DNA from 3 places in the Alteromonas sp. G4i35 genome. Region 2 is predicted to be linked to each of the others. Evidence: predicted binding sites of a transcription regulator. Region 2 holds the regulator's gene; each other region holds the start of a gene.
The links. Region 2 encodes LexA, which represses DNA repair genes until DNA is damaged. Its sites were predicted from a motif close to TACTGTATNNNNATACAGTA; they were not measured.

Region 1 (7,242 bases), on a different contig from region 2:
GTTTGTGTATCCGGCAAATCCTTTAAAATTTCATCGCGAACAATGGCTTCTAACTCTTTGACCTTAGACTGATCTTTAGCGCGCACACCCAAATTTCCGCCATTTGGCCATGTGATAATGTAGTAGTTTTTCAGCGCGGGCTGCTTTTCTCCGTCCATATAAGGCTGCAGTCGCTCAACGATAATTGGCATCACTTCTTCACTAATAAAGTTTTCACTGGCACCTGCAGGCAAACTTAAGAAGGCGTCAACGGCATCGCGTTTTACAGGCGGCAAATAATCCATGGAAGGCATAAGCAAAACACTACCTGTAATAGGCACGCCCATGAGTGTTATGACTAATACAAGGCGGCGAAGCGGCGTACTTGATAGCGACATAATAGCGCGGGTTATCTTAGCCCATACCCGCTGTAAGCTATCAGCTGGCATGTTGCCATTAAGGTATTTAGCGGCAACGACAGGCAATACCGTTACCGCAACCACTAGCGACATACACACTGCAATGGCAATGGTAAGAGCGAGGTCAGCAAACAATTGCCCTTCAACATCTTCCAAAAACATGACGGGAATAAAAATAGCAACGGTGGTGGCTGTTGACGCCATGAGGGCACCAAACACTTCTTTCGTTCCCCGATGGGCACAATCCTCCATGTGCGTTTGTGAATTTGGGTCTTTATTTTCGATTTCGGCTTCGGCGCTCTTGCGCGTTCTTACAATGTTTTCCAGCACGACAATAGCGGCATCTAGCACCATACCTACCGCGAAGGCGAGTCCTGCCAGTGAAATGATATTGAGCGAGCGACCGGTAAGTTGAAGCACCACAAAAGTGCTAAGTAGTGAGATAGGAATGGCCAATGCCACAATGAGCGTTGCCCGCAGCTGGCGCATAAAGAGCCAAAGCACGGCAATGGCAAGCAGCACGCCTATAAATAAATTGCTGGTAACTAGCTGCACCGCTCTATAGATAAACACTGAGGCATCGAAGCTTTGCGCCATTACTAACTGTTCAGGGGCCAAGTCCTGTTCGTTTATTTGTGCAACTTTTGCTTTTACGGCTTCTAAGGTAGCTAAAACATTGGCGTTGTTTTGTCTGTCTACGCGAATAGATATAGCCGGATTGCCGTTTTGCACACTGTAGTTTGCACCGTCAGCGCGGGTGATTTTAATTTCGGCAATGTCATTTAGCGTGATAGGGCTGCCGTCTCGCCATTCAAGGATCATTTCACCCATTTGCGTAGGCTCGTAGCGACCTTCAAAACGCAGGGTATAGCGTCTTCTGCCCACATCGACAAAGCCGCCTGAAATATCATTCGCACGCCCCAACTCGTTGGCAACTGCCGTTAGGTCAATGCCTAACTGCGCCGCTTTAAACGGGTCGAAAACAATTTGAAACTCCTCAACGCCGCCAACCCCGCTTTCCATACGCGCCCTTGCAACGCCCGGGATGGATTCAAGCTGAGGTTTAATGACATCGGTAAAAAAGGTTACATAGGTATTAATTTCGTTTGGATTGCCCGGAAGGCGCTGAAGAAAAAAGTAGGTCAAAGCGGGGGCGTCTCCCCCACTTCCAGCAAGCATAATATTAGGGGACAAGGCATCGCGAGGTAGTGGCGGTACGCGATTCATGCGGCTAATCACTTCAATGAGCGTTTTCTGCATGTCCGTATCTAAACCAAACTCTAGATTAATCCACGCATTACCTTGGTTTGCCCATGCATTCATCGACTCAAGGCCAGGGATCCCTTGCAGCACTTCCTCTTGAGGTTCAATGATCTCCGACTCAATTTCTTGGGGCGACGCAGCGCGCCACGAGGTCTGGATGTTGATATTCGGTCGTTCAATGTCAGGAAACAGCTGTACAGGTAAATTAAACAGGCTATATAGCCCTAAAAATACCAGCAGTGTTATTCCTATACCTACCCCGGTCGCGTTTTTTATTGCTTGCTTAGTGATGTCCATAATATGGCACTTATGCTTTTTATTGTTTGGTTTACTATAGGTCGCAGGAATGACAGAAAAAGTTTAAAGCCATGACACTAAGAATTTCAGCGATTATTAACATTTTGTTTAAATACCGTTTAAAAAACGTTATTTATCGCAGATGAGTGGACCTCAAAAATACGCCATTTGTCGGCGCTGGACATATTTGCTTACACCCATCGTTATTTAGGCGTCGCGACGTGGAGTGAGGGTAGGGATATTTTAAACTCGCCCTTCGGGAAGGTCTGGCAAGCTTCACTCTGGGAATTTGAAAAGCAACGGCCATCCCTGCATTCCCACGCTTTGTTAGGAAACTTGCCAGCGCCTTCTGGGTGGGCAATCATCTATGCGGATTGGTATTGGTCTTTAAGTATCGAACAAAAATTTAGAGCAAAAAAAAGCCGCTCTAGGAGCGGCTTTTTTCAAATACGTCAGCGATTACGCTTCAGCAATGATGATCACTTTGATTGAAGTGATAACGTCAGAGTGAAGTTGTAAGTCGATGTCATACTCACCAGTCTCACGAAGAGTACCAGTAGGTAGTTTAACTTCTGCTTTTTGTACTTCAACGCCAGCTGCAGTGATTGCATCAGCGATGTCACGAGTACCAACAGAGCCAAATAGTTTACCTTCGTCACCAGCAGGAGCTGCGATTGTAACTTCAGCAAGCTCAGCAACTTTTTCAGCGCGTGCGTTAGCAGCAGCTAGTTGCTCAGCAATTTTCGCTTCAAGTTCAGCACGGCGTGCTTCGAACTTTTCAACGTTGTCTTTAGTTGCAGGAACCGCTTTACCCTGTGGGAAAAGGAAGTTACGAGCGTAACCAGACTTAACAGTCACTTGGTCGCCCAGGCCGCCAAGGTTGGCGATTTTATCTAGTAGGATGATATTCATCTTAGCTAACCCTTATATTCGCCAAATTACTTGTGTGAATCAGTGTACGGAAGCAACGCAAGGAAACGTGCGCGCTTGATCGCAGAGGACAGCTGACGCTGATATTTTGCGCTTGTACCAGTAATACGGCTAGGGACAATTTTACCGCTCTCAGTGATGTAGTTCTTAAGAGTAGCGATATCTTTGTAATCAATCTCAGTCACACCTTCTGCAGTGAAACGGCAGAACTTACGACGTCTGAAAAAACGAGCCATGGGTGATCTCCTTAAGCGTTGTCTTCAGTGGTTTCAGTTTTCTTTTCCGCGCGATCTTGGCGAGGAGCAGAATCGTCACGACGCTCACGACGAGGCTCTTCTTTCATCATTGGAGAAGGCTCAGTCACAGCAGTCTTAGTGCGCATAACCATGTTACGTAGGATCACGTCGTTGAAACGGAAAGCATTTTCCAATTCATCAACAGCTTCTGCAGACGCTTCAGCATTGATTAGTACGTAGTGGGCTTTGTGCAGCTTTTCAATTGGGTAAGCCAGTTGACGACGGCCCCAATCTTCTAAACGATGAATCTGACCACCGTCTTGCTTTAGGATTGTGGTATAACGCTCGATCATACCAGGTACTTGTTCACTCTGATCAGGGTGAACCATAAATACGATTTCGTAATGACGCATTATAGCTCCTTACGGTTGTAGCCTCGACAGTACAGCCGACTGTATGGAGACAAGGAACGAATTGGGATGGCTGTAAGGGCGCGCATTATACGCAGCAGTTACTAATTGCACAAGCATTAATCACCTTTAGAACAATCATCTGCCCTTTTCCCAAACACTACGCTCAGACATTTAATCAAAATACTGTTTATTTATACAGCAAAATGCTGTACAGTTTTTGTGTCTTTAATAAACAGGGGACCTACCATGGCCATTACCACACAGTATGTTGTTACGCACAAAGGGGTAGAAAAATTGGTAACTACCGACAAAAAAGAAGCCGATCAGTATGACAAAATGCTCGATGCAGCAGATAACCTTGCTGACTACATTCATGCGAAGGGCATCAAGCTAGACGATAGCGTAGTGGAAGAGCTCACCATCATGCTGTCTAAAAACAAAGATAAAATCAGTAAGATTTTCAAAGGCGCTACCGCAGAAAGCGTATTAGAAGATGAAAGCGCAGAAGTAGTAAAGCTACAAGCTAACGGCTGATAATTTAGGCGCGCCTCTCTTTTGCGTCGTTATGATGAGCAATTAATAAGAGCAATTGCCGCTTTAGGCTGATGAGATCTGATAGCATAGCTATACGCAAAAATGTTATTTGATAACATTACCTCAACGCGGCAATGTGTTTTCTCTGGTTTTTAACTGGGTGAACAGACGTGTCGCTTTTGCTAATGTGAACATAAGACGTAAATACAGGTCGGGCTTAGCGTGAATACCATCAATAAAAACAATAGCACTCACTCCCAGCGCAACGCAGTGTCTGAAGAGCACAACGCAGTGAATAAAGAGCGTAACACAGCGATTGAAGTTAGCAATTTACAGTTTTCGTACACCAAAGAAAGCCCCCCCATCATTGACATTAAAGCGTGGCAAGTTTCGCAAGGTGAGCACGTTTTTCTCTCAGGGCCTTCGGGTAGCGGAAAGAGCACATTGCTCAATTTGCTGTGCGGAACATTAACTCCAACTCAGGGCGACATTGCCTTATTAGCGCAGCCTTTCTCCGCATTATCGAACCGACAGCGGGACAAGTTTAGAGCACGCAATATCGGCGTTGTTTTTCAACAATTTAATCTTATTCCCTACCTTTCTGTGGCACAGAACATTAATGCGGCGGTGTATTTTGCAAGTACAAACGTCAGCAAGACAGCATCAGACGCAAAGCTTCGTCATTTACTGGACAAGCTACAGCTGCCTTCTCACGTGCTGCATGCGAAAGCTGACGCATTGAGTATTGGTCAGCAGCAGCGCGTTGCCATTGCCAGAGCACTGATTAACGACCCACAATTATTAATTGTCGATGAACCTACCTCTGCCCTAGATACCGATGCCAGAGATAGTTTTATGTCGCTGCTAAAAGACGTTGCAGGTGAAAGCACCATGATTTTTGTTAGTCACGATAAAGCCATGGAGAGTTATTTCGACCGCCACTGCAGCATGAGTGAATTAAGCCCAAGTACAAACCACATAAAAACGCGAGGCGATGAGGCCCCAAAAGCACAGGAGCGTGCGTAATGCTAAGTACCATTGCTATTGAAAGCTTAAAGCGCAGGAAAACAACGGCAATCCTCACACTTTTAAGCATTACCATCAGCATTAGTTTACTTTTGTGCGTGGACATTATTCGCACCCAAGTTAAAACCAGTTTTACGCGCACCGTTTCTGGTGTTGATCTTATTGTTGGCGCACCAAGTGGACAGCTTAATTTACTCCTGTCGTCAGTGTTTAATATAGGCACTCCCACCAAAGGTATTGAATATAAAAGTATTGCGGCGCTTCAATCTAACAAGCAGGTATCGTGGCTTATCCCACTATCTTTGGGTGATACCCACAGAGGTTTTAGAGTAGTAGGTACGACCAACAGCTTTTTCGACCACTTTAAATACGGTGATATGCAATCACTTGAAATGGCAGCAGGCTCGGCATTTACGCAGCCACTGTCTACCGTTGTTGGCGCAGATATCGCCAAATCATTGGGGTACAAGGTAGGGGATAAGATTATTATTTCCCATGGTCTGGGTAGCGTATCGTTCAACAACCATGATGATCACCCTTTCACTATCTCAGGCATAGTTAAGAAAACCGGTACGCCCGTAGATAAAGCCGTATACGTTACCCTACAGGGACTTGAAGAAGCCCACACAGGACCTAAACATTCCCCCACCTCAATGTTAGGCCGTAAATCTGCTGACAAGGCGAACGAGCATGAGCATGAGCATACAAAAGAACATGCAGTTTACAATAGCGAAGCGTTTACGCCTGAGTCAGTATCCGTGGTGATGCTGGGGCTTAAACATCGGGTAACTGCACTGCAGCTTCAGTATCAAATTAATCAAAGTAAAAAAGAGCCGCTAATGGCTATTCTACCGGGCATGGCACTCGCAGAACTTTGGCAAATTATGGGAAATGTTGAATCGCTATTGCTTGGCCTTTCCGGTCTTATCGTCATCTGCGCGCTAATTGGGCTTGCGACTATGCTGCTGGCAACGATGAGAGAGCGTTATCAAGAAATCGCCGTTTTACGAACTATAGGCGCAGGACCGTTTACCTTACTGCTACTCATACAGATTGAAGCGATGCTGCTTACGATTGTGAGTGCCGCACTGAGTTTAGGCTTGGTAGCTGGGCTTATGAGCGCACTAAAACCTTGGTTAAGCAGTACCTATGGGTTGTTTTTAAGCAGCCCACTGTTTGGACAAAGCAGTGTTATTATCATTTTACTGATACTGGGGTGCACATACTTGGTTTCGCTATTCCCCGCTGTGGCGGCCTACAGACGCGGCCTACACGCGGGACTAAACGCGAACTCATAAATACCCATGCCTACAGCGTTGTTTCCGGTTTTATAGGCTTTTATTTAGCCCCACATCTGTGCGCCAATAGGCAATAGGTCTTTTAATGGAGCGAGCTTAAGAGAGCTGGAGAGAGTATTACTCTCCCACTCGCTTATCTGTACTGAAACGCAATATTAGTTCGTGAACCTGATTAACCGTTGCGCGTAAATCGTGACTCGCTGCAAGCGATGCTTCAGATGAACGCTGGGTTTCAGACGCGCCGTCAGCAACCTCTACTAACTGCTGGTTAATATGCTCTGCCACCGTGCTTTGTTCTTCCACAGCGGAGGACATCTCTACCGTGGCATCGGCAATACCTTTTACGGCGTTATTAATTTCAAACAATGCACCTCGGGTTTCTTCTACTATAGCGCTGCCGTGCTCTGCTGAAGCTAGCCCTTCCGTCGATACCCTTACAGCGCGGTCAGAACGCTCAGCCAATTCATTAATGATATTGTGGATTTTATCGGTCGATTCGCGAGTTTTCGAAGCTAAAGTACGAACCTCATCGGCAACAACCGCAAAACCTCTTCCTTGTTCGCCAGCCCTTGCAGCTTCGATCGCAGCATTAAGCGCTAACAGGTTAGTTTGCTCAGCGATGGTCGAGATGATATTGGCCGCTTCGCCAATATCGCTGGTTGACTGAGCCAACTCTGTCACTGTGGTAGAGATAGACTCAACCGCCTCGCGTAAGGCGACAATCGCCTGCATGGCTTGTTCTGCTTTTTGGTTGCCTGTCTCTACATTAGATGCCGCTGTCCTTGCGCTCTTTGCGTTACTTTCTACTCGTTCGGCAACTTCTTGAATCGCTTGACTCATTTGCGTT
Region 2 (7,242 bases):
GTTAATGGTACCACGCTGCCACCTTACAGCGCAGTCTTCGGTGATGAAGTTAAAGTTACCATGGTGGTGTCAGACGGTATTAACGTTGTTGAATCCCAGCCTACTTTCGTTGAGATCGGCAATTCTCCTATGACGCTCACTGCATCGAATATGCCTGAAGTAGTAACTGCGGGCGGATACGTAGAGTTTACCGTATCGATGAGTGACCCAGACAGAGTTGACGATGACGTCGCGGGAGAGCTTATTTCAGCGCCTCCCGGTGCTTCGTTAAATGCGGAAGGTCTGATGACCTGGAATGTACCTGCGAATCAACTTTTCAACGCTCAAACTTATATGTTTAGTTTCGCTAGCTTAGACGGAACTGAATCCCAACAAACGCTCGAAATCACTTCTTATGCGGACAAGGCCCCGGCTTATGCTCGTACTACTGTGATGACACCAATTTATAATCACGGCTTTGCTATTGCTTCGACCAATGGTGTAAGTGAACTTATCACGGTAAATGCTCGCAACGTGGGCGGATTTTCGCTAGAAGGCAATACGCTTAAAAATACCTATGTGTATCCGTATAAACTGCCAACTAAAGGCGAAATTAGAAGCGTGCATACCCAAGATGTTGATGGTGACAATAATGATGAAATCTACCTTCTTACTCAACAGGGATTGTCTGTAATAAAAGACCGCGAAAGTAACGCAGAAGCGGTGTTTATTATTGAAGATAGTATTATTTCTGGCTTATTTTACGACATCAATGGTGACGGAGTTGATGAAGTTGCTTATTTATATGGGAGCGAATATTACAATGCGACTTCTATTGCCATTGTAGATGTTCGCACAGGTGAGCAGTTGCAACAGTACGATATTGACGGCGTCAATAACCTTGCTTTTGGTAACGTAGATGATGACGCATCGATAGAAATGGTAACGAACAATGGTTATGTATTTGATATCGAAAGCGGTGCCAACCAATGGCTATACGGTAGCGGGTTCAGCGACGCATTTGTTGTGCTGGGTGATATGAATAACGATGGTGTAGATGAAATCATCGGTGCCGATAGTTGGAATGATATCTCAATCTACTCAGCAGTATCGAAAAGCAGTTTGGCAACGGCGGAACATGGAGACATTTGTGATATCGCCTATAGTAAAGAAAGCCCAGCTACAGAAGGAATAGTGGTTGTCTCCGAGTGTCAGTGGGGACAAGTTAGAGGTTTTGCATTAGAAGCGGGACAAATCTCTGAGCAGTGGGCTCTTAACCACAACACTTACAGTGGCATGTCACTTCTCATTGACGATTTAGACAATGACAATGTGGACGACATTATTTGGACTGGTGATAATCAAATTTTAGTAGCGCAACAAGATGCCAACGGTGAATATGCCTTGTCAGATATAAAAGGTGCGCCGCGCGCGAGTAGATATCATGCCGCGGGTTGGGCACCTTATGGCGATAATGATGAAAGAGCCGTCTTTGTTAGCGATACAAGTAGTTACGAATCATCTATTCAGATTTTATCGGTAGATAAAGAGGATAACTTTGCGATAAGTGCTGAGGTTGGCGAAGATGTCTATAACTATAGCAAACCGGTCGTTACAGACTACAACAATGACGGTGTGGGTGAGTTACTAATAGGGGCACTGGATTATAGTTCGTCGTTTAATGTCGTGAGACTTACAGATAACGCTATTCAGTGGACACTGAACAATAATCAGAATAGTGAAATTTCGTTTATTGAAGCCATTGACGTAAATAACGACAGTTACGCCGATGCAGTTATTATTGAGAACAATCGACTTAAAGCGTTTGATATCGAGAATCAGGTGCTTATCGACTCAATCATTAACGATTTTTCAATTAATGCGCTTGCTGCCTCTGAAAAAGACGGTGTGCATTATTTTGCTGTTGGGGGCTATAGTTCGCTCAAGCTCTATAAAATGCAGGATGGTGAATTTGTTGGATTGAATGAATTGGAAACCAATTGTGACCAATTGCTCACGGTAAATTTTGATAGTGATAGCGAACTTGAATTTGCGTGTTTAAATAGAAACTACAACACCATCAATGTTTATGACGTGGCGAGCGATGCATTAGAACTCAAAGACGCTATAGCACCGTCATTCTACCCTCAGTATATAGCGGCTGTTCCAACGACGTCGTCTAATCAGTCGATTCTCGCTATCTACCAGCCTAACGAGAATGACTATTCGTACAATTATTATGACAGCATCGCATATCGCGTGGTTGAGGTTGATAATAAAGGCAATGTGGTGTGGCAAAGCCCTGGACTTGGGCTCGATAATGTTGAAGGCATGCGCACACGTCAAAATAGTGATGGGGAGCTGGAGTTACAAATTAGTAACCCGAACATGGCTCTTCTCGTAAAATAAGAGGAAAGCACTTGTCGTAGGCTATTGCAGATCGCAAAAGACGCGGCAAGTGCTTGTTATTTAGTTTTAGGTGTATATACTTACAGGAACTGTATGAACAGACAGGTCTTTTATGCGCCCACTCACAGCTCGACAAACCGAAGTTTTAGAACTTATTAAAACAACCATGTTAGAAACGGGAATGCCGCCTACTCGTGCGGAAATAGCCCGTCAGCTTGGCTTTCGTTCTGCTAATGCAGCAGAGGAACATTTGAAAGCATTGGCGCGTAAAGGCGTGATTGAAATTTTGCCTGGTACGTCTCGTGGCATTAAGCTCAATATCCCTCTTGATAACGACGCACAAGAAGAAGAAGGCCTACCGTTAATTGGGCGTGTTGCAGCCGGTGAGCCGATCTTGGCGCAAGAGCATGTTGAATCGCACTACAAAGTCGATCCTGCACTGTTTCAACCCCATGCCGACTTTTTGCTACGCGTTAACGGTATGAGCATGAAAGACATTGGTATTTTAGACGGTGATCTTCTCGCTGTTCATCGCACCACTGATGTACACAACGGTCAGGTGGTTGTGGCGCGTGTAGATGAAGACGTCACCGTAAAGCGTCTAGAGAAACGCGGGCGTGAAGTATTGCTTCATGCTGAGAATGATGAGTTTGCACCAATAAAAGTTGATTTGGCGACTGAACATTTTGCGATAGAAGGCATTGCGGTGGGTGTGATCAGAAACGCTGACTGGATGTAGTATTTTAGCTTGTTTGTATAAAAGCGGCGCGTTAGCCGCTTTTTTTATGTCTTTTGTTCCTGTTTTTTTCCTCAATCTGCCAACTTAGGTTTTATCCTGCCCAGCAAACCTGTTGGTTTTCTGCGCGCTTATTTTTATCATTACTCACGTTATTCTTTCTATGAATGCTTCAAGTATTTTCCATTTTTTATTTTGAATTTTGTTTGAAATCGACATTGAGTAATCGATTACTTATTGATTTCTTAACTAGTTAGTCGAGCATTTACTTTAACCCCGTGTTCAAAATGCCTGTTTGATTCCAAGGGCATCTCACAGCAATGGCTTTCTCTTTTTGCACGTGAAATCCCCCGCGACCATTTTAGTAAATGATTAAAAATTAACCACTTCGTTAAATTTTTAATAGAAAAGACTAGACGGCACGACATTATTGCGCAATTCTTATACAGAGATTAACAAAATAATAACAATGGCTCTAAATTTGTTTTACAAGTTGAGGTTATGGGTCAATCGTTCGCAAACCATTTGGTAGGGCATCGCGCAAATTAATCAGCGTCTTTGACCACGCCATTACGGAGGTGCTGAGTGAAACAACTAACGACCGTTTTCGTAAAATGGTGTTCTAGTATACCAATTTTGCTTTTTTCCCCTTTGCTTTTTGCGCAAGAAGCAAGCGAAGAAGCCTCTTCGCTTAATTTGAGACGCGGTGCTACCGACATCAGTGGGCAGGTATACGACCTCCATATGTTGATGTTCTTCATTTGTGTAGGTATCGCGGTTGTAGTTTTTGGCGTGATGTTCGCCTCAATGTATCTACATAGAAAGTCCCGTGGCGCCAAGCCAGCTAATTTTCACGAAAACGTGAAGGTTGAAATTGCTTGGACCGTTATTCCTTTCCTTATTCTTATCTTCATGGCGGTACCCGCAGCGAATACTCTAATTGCTATGGAAGACACGTCTGAGCCTGACATGACGGTGTTAGTAACAGGCTCTCAATGGAAATGGCATTACAAGTACATGGATAGCGATGTAGAGTTTTATTCTTTACTCGCCACTCAGCGCGAGCAAATAGAGAACAAATTCCAGAAAACAGATAACTACCTGCTTGAAGTTGACCGCCCTCTGGTTATTCCCACAGGTAAAAAAGTACGTTTTCTTATTACTTCTGACGACGTTATCCACTCTTGGTGGGTTCCTGACTTTGCCGTGAAAAAAGATGCCAACCCCGGCTTTATTAACGAGTCTTGGGCCAAGGTGAATGAGCCGGGTATTTATCGCGGACAGTGCGCAGAGCTTTGTGGTAAAGACCACGGCTATATGCCGGTTGTGGTAATTGCTAAAGAACCCGCCGAGTTTGAAAAGTGGATGGGCGAACAAGAAGAGATTGTTCGTAAAGCAAAAGAAGAAGAGCAGCGTCTACTTTCTATGAATATGTCTATGGATGAACTGATGAAAGAGGGCGAGCGAGTATACAACGCAACGTGCGCTGCTTGCCATATGCCAAATGGTGAAGGTTTACCTGGCGTGTTCCCGGCATTAAAAGGCAGCAAGATGGCACTAGAAGATCAGCAAGGTCACATTGACATCGTGCTGCATGGAAAGTCAGGAACAGCCATGCAAGCGTTTGGAAAAATGCTAAGTCTTAAGGAAATTGCCGCCGTAGTCACTTACGAGCGAAATGCCTGGGGCAATAAAACTGGCGATATGGTTCAAGCCAAAGATGTCAACGCAGTGGCAAACGGAAACTAGGAGCAGACAATGAGCAAAGCAACTGAAGTTATTTCGCCAGATACCTCTGCGCCTCATGACGGTCACCTACATGATGACCATGAACACCACGATCATATTCCTAAAGGGATAACGCGTTGGTTGTTTACCACTAACCACAAAGACATAGGCACACTTTACCTGTGGTTTGCCTTTATTATGTTTTTAGTTGGTGGTGCGATGGCCATGGTGATCCGCGCTGAACTATTCCAACCCGGTCTACAAATTGTAGAGCCAAACTTCTTTAACCAAATGACTACGGTACACGGGCTTATCATGGTATTTGGTGCAGTAATGCCAGCCTTTACTGGGCTCGCAAACTGGCTTATTCCCATGATGATCGGCGCCCCTGACATGGCGTTACCGCGCATGAATAACTGGAGCTTCTGGATTTTACCAGGTGCCTTTCTCATTCTATTGAGCTCGCTCTTTATGGAAGGCGGCGGCCCTGCTTTTGGATGGACTTTCTACGCGCCCCTTTCAACGACTTACAGTGGCGATTCGACAGCGTTGTTTGTGTTCTCTGTTCACATCATGGGTATTTCATCCATTATGGGTGCGATTAACGTGATTGTGACCATCTTTAATATGCGTGCGCCAGGCATGACCTGGATGAAAATGCCGCTGTTTGTATGGACGTGGCTTATCACGGCATTCTTGCTGATTGCGGTAATGCCAGTGCTCGCCGGTGCGGTTACCATGGTGTTAACTGATAAGTTCTTTGGCACGAGCTTTTTTGATGCTGCTGGTGGCGGCGACCCGGTTATGTTCCAGCATATTTTCTGGTTCTTCGGGCACCCTGAAGTGTACATTATGATCTTGCCCGCTTTCGGCATTATCTCGCAAATTGTTCCTACCTTCTCTCGAAAGCAGCTGTTTGGATACGCGTCTATGGTTTACGCCACGGCGTCGATTGCGCTGCTCTCTTTTGTTGTGTGGGCTCACCATATGTTCACCACGGGCATGCCGGTGTACATGGAAATGTTTTTCATGTTTGCCACCATGCTTATCTCGGTGCCTACTGGCGTAAAAGTGTTTAACTGGGTAGCGACCATGTGGCGCGGCTCACTGAGCTTTGAAATGCCAATGATGTTCGCTATTGCCTTTATTGTGCTGTTCACCATTGGTGGGTTGTCAGGGCTAATGTTGGCGATCACGCCCGTGGACTTCCAATATCACGACACTTACTTCGTTGTAGCCCATTTCCACTATGTACTGGTAACTGGCGCGGTCTTTTCCATCATGGCTGCGGTGTATTACTGGTTGCCTAAATGGACGGGAAAAATGTATGACACAGCTTTAGCTAAATGGCATTTCTGGTGCTCACTGGTATCGGTCAATGTGTTGTTCTTCCCTATGCACTTTGTGGGTTTGGCTGGTATGCCACGCCGTATTCCTGACTATGCATTGCAGTTCGCTGATTTTAATAAATGGATAAGCCTGGGTGGTTTTGCATTCGGTTTATCTCAGCTCATCTTTCTTGCCCTGCTTATCAAGGCATGCAAAAAGCAAGGTGAGCCGGTATCAGCGCAAGTTTGGGACGGCGCAGAAGGATTGGAATGGGAAATTCCATCACCCGCTCCTTATCACACGTTTGAAACGCCACCTGTCGTTAAGTAACGGTAGGTGGAGTTGTGAATAGGTCATTCCTTTCAACCGGCAAAAGCCGATGGGAATGACATTCACACATTGCAGGTGGTGAGGGAGATAAACGACTAAACAAGCGTTTACCAACCTTCATCTATGGATTTACCCGGAGGTCACGTGATGTCACAGCAAAGCGCAAACAACAAGATGGTTATTAAACTTGTTGCTATTGTCATTGGCATGTTTGGCTTCGGCTTTGCCCTTGTTCCCTTGTACGACGTATTTTGCGACGTTACGGGAATTAACGGAAAAACCGAAGGCACGGCTGCGGTTTATCAATCGGTTGAGATTGATGAGTCGCGAGAAGTGACCGTCGAGTTTATTACTCGCACAAATACCGGTATGCCCTGGGAGTTTCGTGCTGAAACCAAGCGCGTGAAAGTGCACCCTGGCGAACTTAATACGGTATCGTTTTATGTGAGAAACCCTGCATCAAGCAATATCGTAGCTCAGGCCATTCCCTCTGTATCCCCCGGAACGGCAGCACTGTACCTGAACAAGACTGAATGCTTCTGCTTCAATCAGCAGCCATTAGATGCGGGTAGTGAAGCCTATATGCCCATGCAGTTTTATGTAGACCCTCAGCTACCTGAAGAAATTACGTTTTTTACCTTGCAGTACACACTCTATGACGTCACAGCGCGAGCCAGTGACCTAACGACAACACCGAATCCCTTTATGGCTTCAACACCATCAAATGGCGA
Region 3 (7,242 bases), on a different contig from region 2:
AAGCCTGCTCAAAACATGTTTGATGAAGCGGCCTCACTGATAAAGGTAACGCCGTCGCACATTTTACATGTGGGCGATAATATTATTAAAGACGTCTTCGGTGCCATTAATGCAGGCTATCAGTCGGCTTGGTTTGCATGTAATCGTCCAATGCAGTTGAAATTAGAACCCGTTTCAGTACTTCCACACGTTCAACTTGATTCATTAGAAGAGCTTATTCAATTTGTCTAGGCGCTATTTATCTCGAAAATACAGACCTCTACTACTCATTCTTTTGCGGGATGTGAACCTTTGAGTAAGCCGCATTATTAAAGGTCTAGAGAGCCGCACTTAGGGTGTATAGATTTTAACGCTCACTCGTTATACACTGAAAACTGAAGTCGTAGTTTTTGTGTCCTCATGGAAAAACCTGCTATCTCGAAGTCAAGGTCGCAACAAGCGTCCAAGGTAGATAAGCCAACCTCGAATGTTCATGAACATGCCGAGACAGGTCGCTCTTTTTGGCCGTTTAAGCCACTGTCTGGCTTGTATCAAGATGTATTTATTATCTTGTCTTGGATTGCCATATGGCAAATTGGACGCATTGTTGAATACACTGAACACGCCAGTGTTTGGTTTCCTGCGGCAGGCTACACCCTTGCATGCTTCTTAGTTTTAGGTTGGCGCGCGGTAGTGCCTATTATGGTGGCCGCCATTGCGATTACCGTCTGGAATGGTCATAACTACTCGCTGCCGTTAAGTAACGTAGAAATGATGTGGGGCGGCGTGTTATTCGGCGTTGCACATATGCTCCCTTACTATGCAGGAGCCAGTGTTCTCGGCCATCTATTGAGAAAGCCCGACGTCACCACACCCCAATTAATCGTCTCGTTCTTAATCATCGGCTGTATTTCGTCGTTAGTTGCTACGCAACTAGTCATTGGTTCACTTGTTCTCACTAATCAGATGTCAGCGGCGGATATTAAAGAAGCGATGCTGCCCTTTTGGATAGGGGATATGGCTGGTGTTGTAGTGCTTGCACCTCTTTTTGCTGGCTTGTTAGTAAAAATAAGTGCGGCTTCTAAAATAGACCTCTTAGCATTTTCTAACTGCGCTTCATCCGATTTACACAGCTACTTTAAAAAAGTGGCAATCAATTTGGCCCTCATACTATTCGTCATGTTATTGGCAAAACTTACCCAGTCTCGTGACAGTGCATTTGCTATCTTTTTTCTCGCCATTACCCACATGTGGATAGCGTGTACTGAAAGCACGAAGCGTAATGTTATAAGCCTTGCAATAAGCAGCCTATGCATTGTTTTGCTGGTGCATATATTCGCCTTAATGGATTACGTCAAGGTGTATCAGTTTGCACTCAACGTTATTGCAGCCAACGCTTTATTTGGTATAGCCATTCCTCAGTTACAAGCAGACAATGCTTTGCTCAAAGACCGTGTTTTTGTGGATACCTTAACCCAAGCTTATACGCGGGAGTATTTGGCTCAGCGCAGCGCACTAGAAATGGCTCAGAGCCGTGAATCTGGAAGCTCGCTTTATTTCGTTATGTTTGATTTAGATAAGTTTAAACGTATTAACGACGAATTAGGCCATGTAGACGGCGACAACGCATTGCGCCGACTAAGTCAGGTGACGAAGGATATTGTGCGTAAAGCTGATGTTTTTGCCCGTTTCGGCGGCGACGAATTTGTATTGCTTCTGCCTAATATCAGCGAGCAAAACGCCCTTAATTTGGTGGAAAAAGTACGTGAAGGAATAAACGCAATCGTTATTTCAGAAGTGTCATTATCATCGAGCTTCGGCGTCACTCTCATGCAGCAAAGCGATACACTCGAGACACTTATTCAGCGCGCCGATCGGGCACTCTACGCATCAAAAGAAAAAGGCGGCAACACAATAACCCTTGAATAATGGGGTCAGAGTACATTTAATCGCTCAAATACGCTGACGACAAAAATGTACTCTGACCCCGTTATTACGAAAGCAGAAATGTACTCTGACCCCAATTTTATACGTGGGAGTTATCTTCTAGTACGTTTTGGCGCATGGATTCACATGGGCTTTGACAAACCGGTCTCCCAACCACTTTAGCTGGAACACCCACCACAGTAACGTGAGCTGGAACACTATTGAGTACAACGCTACCAGCGCCTACTTTTGAGCCTTCACCTATCTCAATATTTCCAAGGATCTTGGCGCCAGCGCCAATTAACACGCCTTGGCGAATTTTAGGGTGGCGGTCGCCCGACTCGTTACCGGTACCACCTAATGTAACGCTCTGCAAAATAGATACGTTGTCTTCAACCACTGCAGTTTCGCCCACTACAATGCCAGTTGCATGGTCAAACATGACGCCTTTACCTATACGCGCAGCAGGGTGGATATCTACACCAAAGCTTGCCGAGTTGCGGCTTTGTAAGAATAAAGCAAGCTGATGACGCCCATGAACCCAAAGGTAATGCGCCATGCGGTGTACTTGCACAGCATGAAAACCTTTAAAGTGAAGTAAGGGAGTAAGGTAATCGTTGACCGCCGCATCCCGCGCCTTAATCGCTAGAATGTCAGCAATAGCCGCTTCGCTGATGCCTGGCTCAAGTAAGTAAGCTTCATCGAAAACTTCACGAATGGCGAGCGCAGGCATAACGTCGTCTGCCATTTTGTTCGACAGAATAAAGCTTAGCGACGATTCAAAGTTGTGATGTGCAAGAACACTGGCATGCACATAGCTAGACAGCAAAGGCTCTTTTTCAGCAACAACTTGCGCTTCTTGTTTCAGCGTAGACCAAAAATCGATGGGCGTAGTAAGTGCGGTCATGAGCATGTCCCGTTATATAAAAATGCTGTGTTCTATCAGAAAATTGGGTAAGCAATCTAAACTTGTTCCTTGCTGTGCATATCTATGCTGACAAAAAGAAACGCATAAAAGTTTACCTGAGTTTGATGTGATGCAATACCGATGTGATACCGACCAAGCGCATAATTCGATCAATTTATCGAATTAATTCGTTATAGCTAATAACCGTATCGTACATGTATACATCGTTAAAGCACTCTGCTCTCTCGCTGCGTCTAACTGAGTGCTTCCATTAATTTAATAGAACGTCCAGAGCGCTCGTATCTTTCATTAAATAATACTAAAAATCATGATTGCACAAGAACGTATAATGCCGTTGAAGTTTATCTTCACTGGGAAAAACTGGACTGTATAAATTAACAGGCAGGTGGCATAATAGCGCGCTGCTGAATGTATAACACTATCAACTAACAGGTACCACACTATGGATGTATCTCGACTGCTAGACGAGCTAAACGACAAACAGCGTGAAGCAGTAGCAGCCCCACTATCTAACGCCCTAGTTTTGGCTGGCGCGGGCAGTGGTAAAACCCGCGTATTAGTGCATCGCATTGCGTGGTTAATGGAAGTCGAAAACATCGCCCCTTTTTCTATTTTGGCAGTGACCTTTACCAATAAAGCAGCCAAAGAAATGCGCGGCCGAATAGAGTCGTTGATGGGTCGCAGCCTGCACAATATGTGGATTGGTACCTTCCACGGGCTTGCACACCGCCTGTTACGCGCGCATCATGCAGAAGCCAACTTGCCTGAGAATTTTCAGATAATTGATTCGGATGATCAGTATCGACTTATTCGCCGCATTCTGAAGGCCATGAACTTGGACGAAAAGCATTGGGCACCTCGTCAAATTCAGTGGTACATAAATGGCAACAAAGACGAAGGCTTGCGCCCTCAGCACATTGAAACCCACGGCGATCATATTCAAAAGACCATGCGCGAAGTCTATGCGGCATATCAAGACGCTTGCGACCGTTCAGGCTTGGTAGATTTTGCTGAACTGTTGCTACGCGCACATGAATTATGGGCTAAAAACCCAGAAGTATTAGCCCACTATCAACGTCGTTTCCGTGCAGTGTTGGTAGACGAATTCCAAGATACCAACAATATCCAATATGCATGGCTTCGTATGCTGTGTAGTGGTGGTAATAATAACATTATGATTGTTGGCGACGACGATCAGTCTATTTACGGCTGGCGCGGCGCGAACGTAGATAATATTCAGCACTTCCTGAAAGACTTCAACGAGCCTACTACTATTCGCCTTGAGCAGAATTACCGCTCTACAGGAAACATTCTTAAAGCGGCGAACACGGTTATCGACAACAATACGGGCCGTTTAGGGAAAGAGCTTTGGACGGAAGACGCGCAAGGCGAGCTGATTTCTGTATATGCGGGTTTCAACGAGCTAGATGAAGCGCGCTTTATTGTTTCGAAAATCAAAGATTGGCTGAATCAAGGCAACGCCCTTACTGATACCGCCATTCTTTATCGAAACAACGCCCAGTCTCGAGTACTGGAAGAAGCCTTGCTACACGAAGGGCTGGCGTATCGCATATACGGCGGTCTGCGCTTCTTCGAACGCCAAGAAATTAAAGACGCCCTTGGCTATATGCGCATGGTAAGCCACCCGCACGACGATGCAGCTTTCGAGCGTGTAGTAAACACCCCAAGTCGCGGTATTGGTGAGAAAACCTTATCGCAAGTGCGCGACACCGCGCGAATGCACAACTGTTCAATGTGGCAGGCGTGTCAGTTGCTCATTAATGAAGGTGGCTTCAAAGGCCGCGCGCTAAACGCTATGCAAAGCTTTGTGTTGCTAATTACTGAGCTAGAGCAATCCACGTTAGATGAGCCCCTTGACCAACAAGCCGATAAAGCTATTCGCCAATCTGGTCTGTACGCTATGTACCAAGCAGAGCGCGGAGAAAAAGCTCAAGCACGTCTAGAAAACTTAGAAGAATTGGTTACTGCATGTAAGACCTTTATCGTGCCTGAAGAAGCCGAAGAAATGTCGCCTCTGGCAGCCTTTCTAGCTCATGCGTCGCTGGAAGCGGGTGAAACCCAGGCGGATAAAGACCAGGACGCCGTCCAGATGATGACCATACACACCGCCAAAGGCCTTGAATTTCCGCTGGTATTCTTAGCAGGTGTAGAAGAAGGCATGTTCCCTAGCCAAATGACCAACGACGAGCCAGGTCGAATGGAAGAGGAACGCAGACTTTGCTATGTTGGTATGACCAGAGCAATGCAAAAGTTGTATATTACTTATGCAGAAAGTCGTCGACTCTATGGCCAAGATAAGTATCATACTGCTTCTCGATTTATTCGCGAAATGCCAGCAGACTGCGTTGAAGAGGTTAGGCTGAAATCGACGATTTCGCGGCCCGTGCACAACCGCTTTAGCCAAGCGACGTCGCACGCCAGTTTTGAAGAAACGGGCTTTAGTTTAGGTGAGCGAGTTGTACACCGTAAATTTGGCGAAGGGATCGTACTTAACTACGAAGGGAGTGGTGAGCACGGTCGAGTTCAAGTAAACTTCGACGAATTTGGCAGCAAATGGCTGGTACTTGCTTACGCAAAGCTGGAGAAAGCGTAACATTATTAATAGGCAAGGTAGCCTAAACCTAAGTTGAAATGTATGCAGCAACACGTGCTGATCATCGAAAATGGTGAAGGCAACCTTGAACTTATAGCGAAATTAGTACGCCGGGCAGGTCTTACCCCCGTTGGCGCAACGTCGCTGACAGAAGGCAAAGCACGGTTTTCGCAAAATATGCCGGAAACCTTTCTGTGTGCTATTGTTGCATACTCGCTTCCCGATGCACCAAAAGGCGAAGCCATCGACTTTACGGTTGAGTCTTTCATTCCCACCATTGCTACAACAGAAAGTTTAGATAGCGCTATTCGCGATAAAGTCCTAGAACGTGACGTTGTCGATTACATTCCCAAAGAAAATTCGCAGAACTACGACTACCTCAATCGTCTTATTAGCAGATTAGAAAAAAACAAGTCTACTGGCGTCGTCGTCGTAAGCACTAATCGGGTGTTGCGCTCAAAAACCGTTTCATTACTTCAGCGCCACAATTTTATTGCGTTTGAATGCCTAACGGCTACAGACGCTATGCAATGCTTGTCTGAACACAAAAACGTACGTCTTGTTATCACTGACAACACGTTGCCTGATATGACAGGCACGCACTTTGTCGCCAGTTTAAGAAAAGCCTTTTCGAAAGAACAGCTGGCAATTATGGGCGTTGCTGGAGGCAAAGGCATGTTAATGTCTGCGCACTTTATTAAAAGTGGTGCAAATGACTTCTTGCGAGTGCCCTACTGTCATGAAGAGTTCTTGTGTCGCGTGATGCAGAACGTGGAATATATTGAGAGCGTTGAAGAAATTCGTCGTGTGGCCAACACCGACTATTTAACAGGTTTGCCTAACAGGCGCCACTTCTTCTACATGGTTACTGTACAACACCAAAACCTGTCTGAGGATCACGCTCTCGCCCTTATTGACCTAGACTTTTTCAAATCGATAAACGATACCCATGGCCATGACGCAGGTGACATTGTGCTAAAAGCCATGGCGGCCCTTATTGAGTTTTATTTTCCAGACGAAATTATTTCCCGCTTTGGTGGCGAAGAGTTTTGTATATACATGCCGTCAACACCACTAAAAGAAGCCTGTGAGCGTTTAGACGACTTCAGAAAAGTGGTGGAAGCGGAAATTATTCAGCTGCCTAAAAGCGACATTAAAGTGACCTGCAGTATTGGGGTAAGTGGCGCCCACACTCAGCGCGTAGATAAGCTACTAAGCCTTGCCGACAAGCAGCTTTATGCCGCCAAAAATAGTGGGCGTAACCAAGTGAAGTGCGAACCACCAGATGTTCCTCAGCAAGAGCAAGCTTCACTGCTTTAGCTTTTCACTCAATCAACCGCCGCTAAGCTGTCCGACGTTTCATTAAAGACTTGTGCGCAAAAGCACCTACTCCACCGCTAGCTTTCGCGCTTTACGCTGACTGCGGTAATTAACTAGCGAGTCGGCACTAAACAAGATAAGCGCAAACCACACAAAGCCGAAGGTTACCAAGCGCGACTCTTCAAGCGGTTCGCCGTAAAGGTAAACCGCCAGAATGAACATAAGCGTAGGGCCAATGTACTGAAAAAAGCCCAGCGTTGAATACATAATGCGCCTTGCTGCAGCGGTAAAACAAAGTAGTGGCGCGGTAGTTACAATGCCAGCCGCTAAAATAAGGGTATTTAGCGTGGCGTCGTTATTAAATAAGTTACTGTACTCAGAGCCAAAGAAGACCCAGTAAATAATAGCGAATGGCGAGAGCATTAAGGTTTCAATGAATAGGCCGGGTAGCGAGTCTACAGCCACTTGCTTGCGC

Region 1: ACFI6L_RS11325 (YebG family protein) is a predicted target of LexA. The motif match lies at 3,719-3,738, and genes of this name have one in related genera.
Region 3: uvrD (DNA helicase II) is a predicted target of LexA. The motif match lies at 3,197-3,216, and genes of this name have one in related genera.

The regions. Positions count from the first base shown of each region.
Region 1 covers NZ_JBHNZD010000015.1:45,679-52,920, forward strand. The annotation lists gene ACFI6L_RS11305 (efflux RND transporter permease subunit) at 1-1,958, opposite strand, end outside; gene rplI (50S ribosomal protein L9) at 2,418-2,870, opposite strand; gene rpsR (30S ribosomal protein S18) at 2,897-3,124, opposite strand; gene rpsF (30S ribosomal protein S6) at 3,136-3,537, opposite strand; gene ACFI6L_RS11325 (YebG family protein) at 3,784-4,071, shown strand; gene ACFI6L_RS11330 (ABC transporter ATP-binding protein) at 4,294-5,097, shown strand; gene ACFI6L_RS11335 (ABC transporter permease) at 5,097-6,395, shown strand; gene ACFI6L_RS11340 (methyl-accepting chemotaxis protein) at 6,513-7,242, opposite strand, start outside.
Region 2 covers NZ_JBHNZD010000009.1:123,935-131,176, forward strand. The annotation lists gene ACFI6L_RS07460 (COG1470 family protein) at 1-2,388, shown strand, start outside; gene lexA (transcriptional repressor LexA) at 2,501-3,127, shown strand; gene coxB (cytochrome c oxidase subunit II) at 3,710-4,873, shown strand; gene ctaD (cytochrome c oxidase subunit I) at 4,883-6,511, shown strand; gene ACFI6L_RS07480 (cytochrome c oxidase assembly protein) at 6,659-7,242, shown strand, end outside.
Region 3 covers NZ_JBHNZD010000010.1:128,705-135,946, reverse strand. The annotation lists gene ACFI6L_RS08260 (HAD-IA family hydrolase) at 1-231, shown strand, start outside; gene ACFI6L_RS08255 (sensor domain-containing diguanylate cyclase) at 400-1,908, shown strand; gene cysE (serine O-acetyltransferase) at 2,006-2,812, opposite strand; gene uvrD (DNA helicase II) at 3,276-5,447, shown strand; gene ACFI6L_RS08240 (GGDEF domain-containing response regulator) at 5,490-6,767, shown strand; gene rarD (EamA family transporter) at 6,834-7,242, opposite strand, start outside.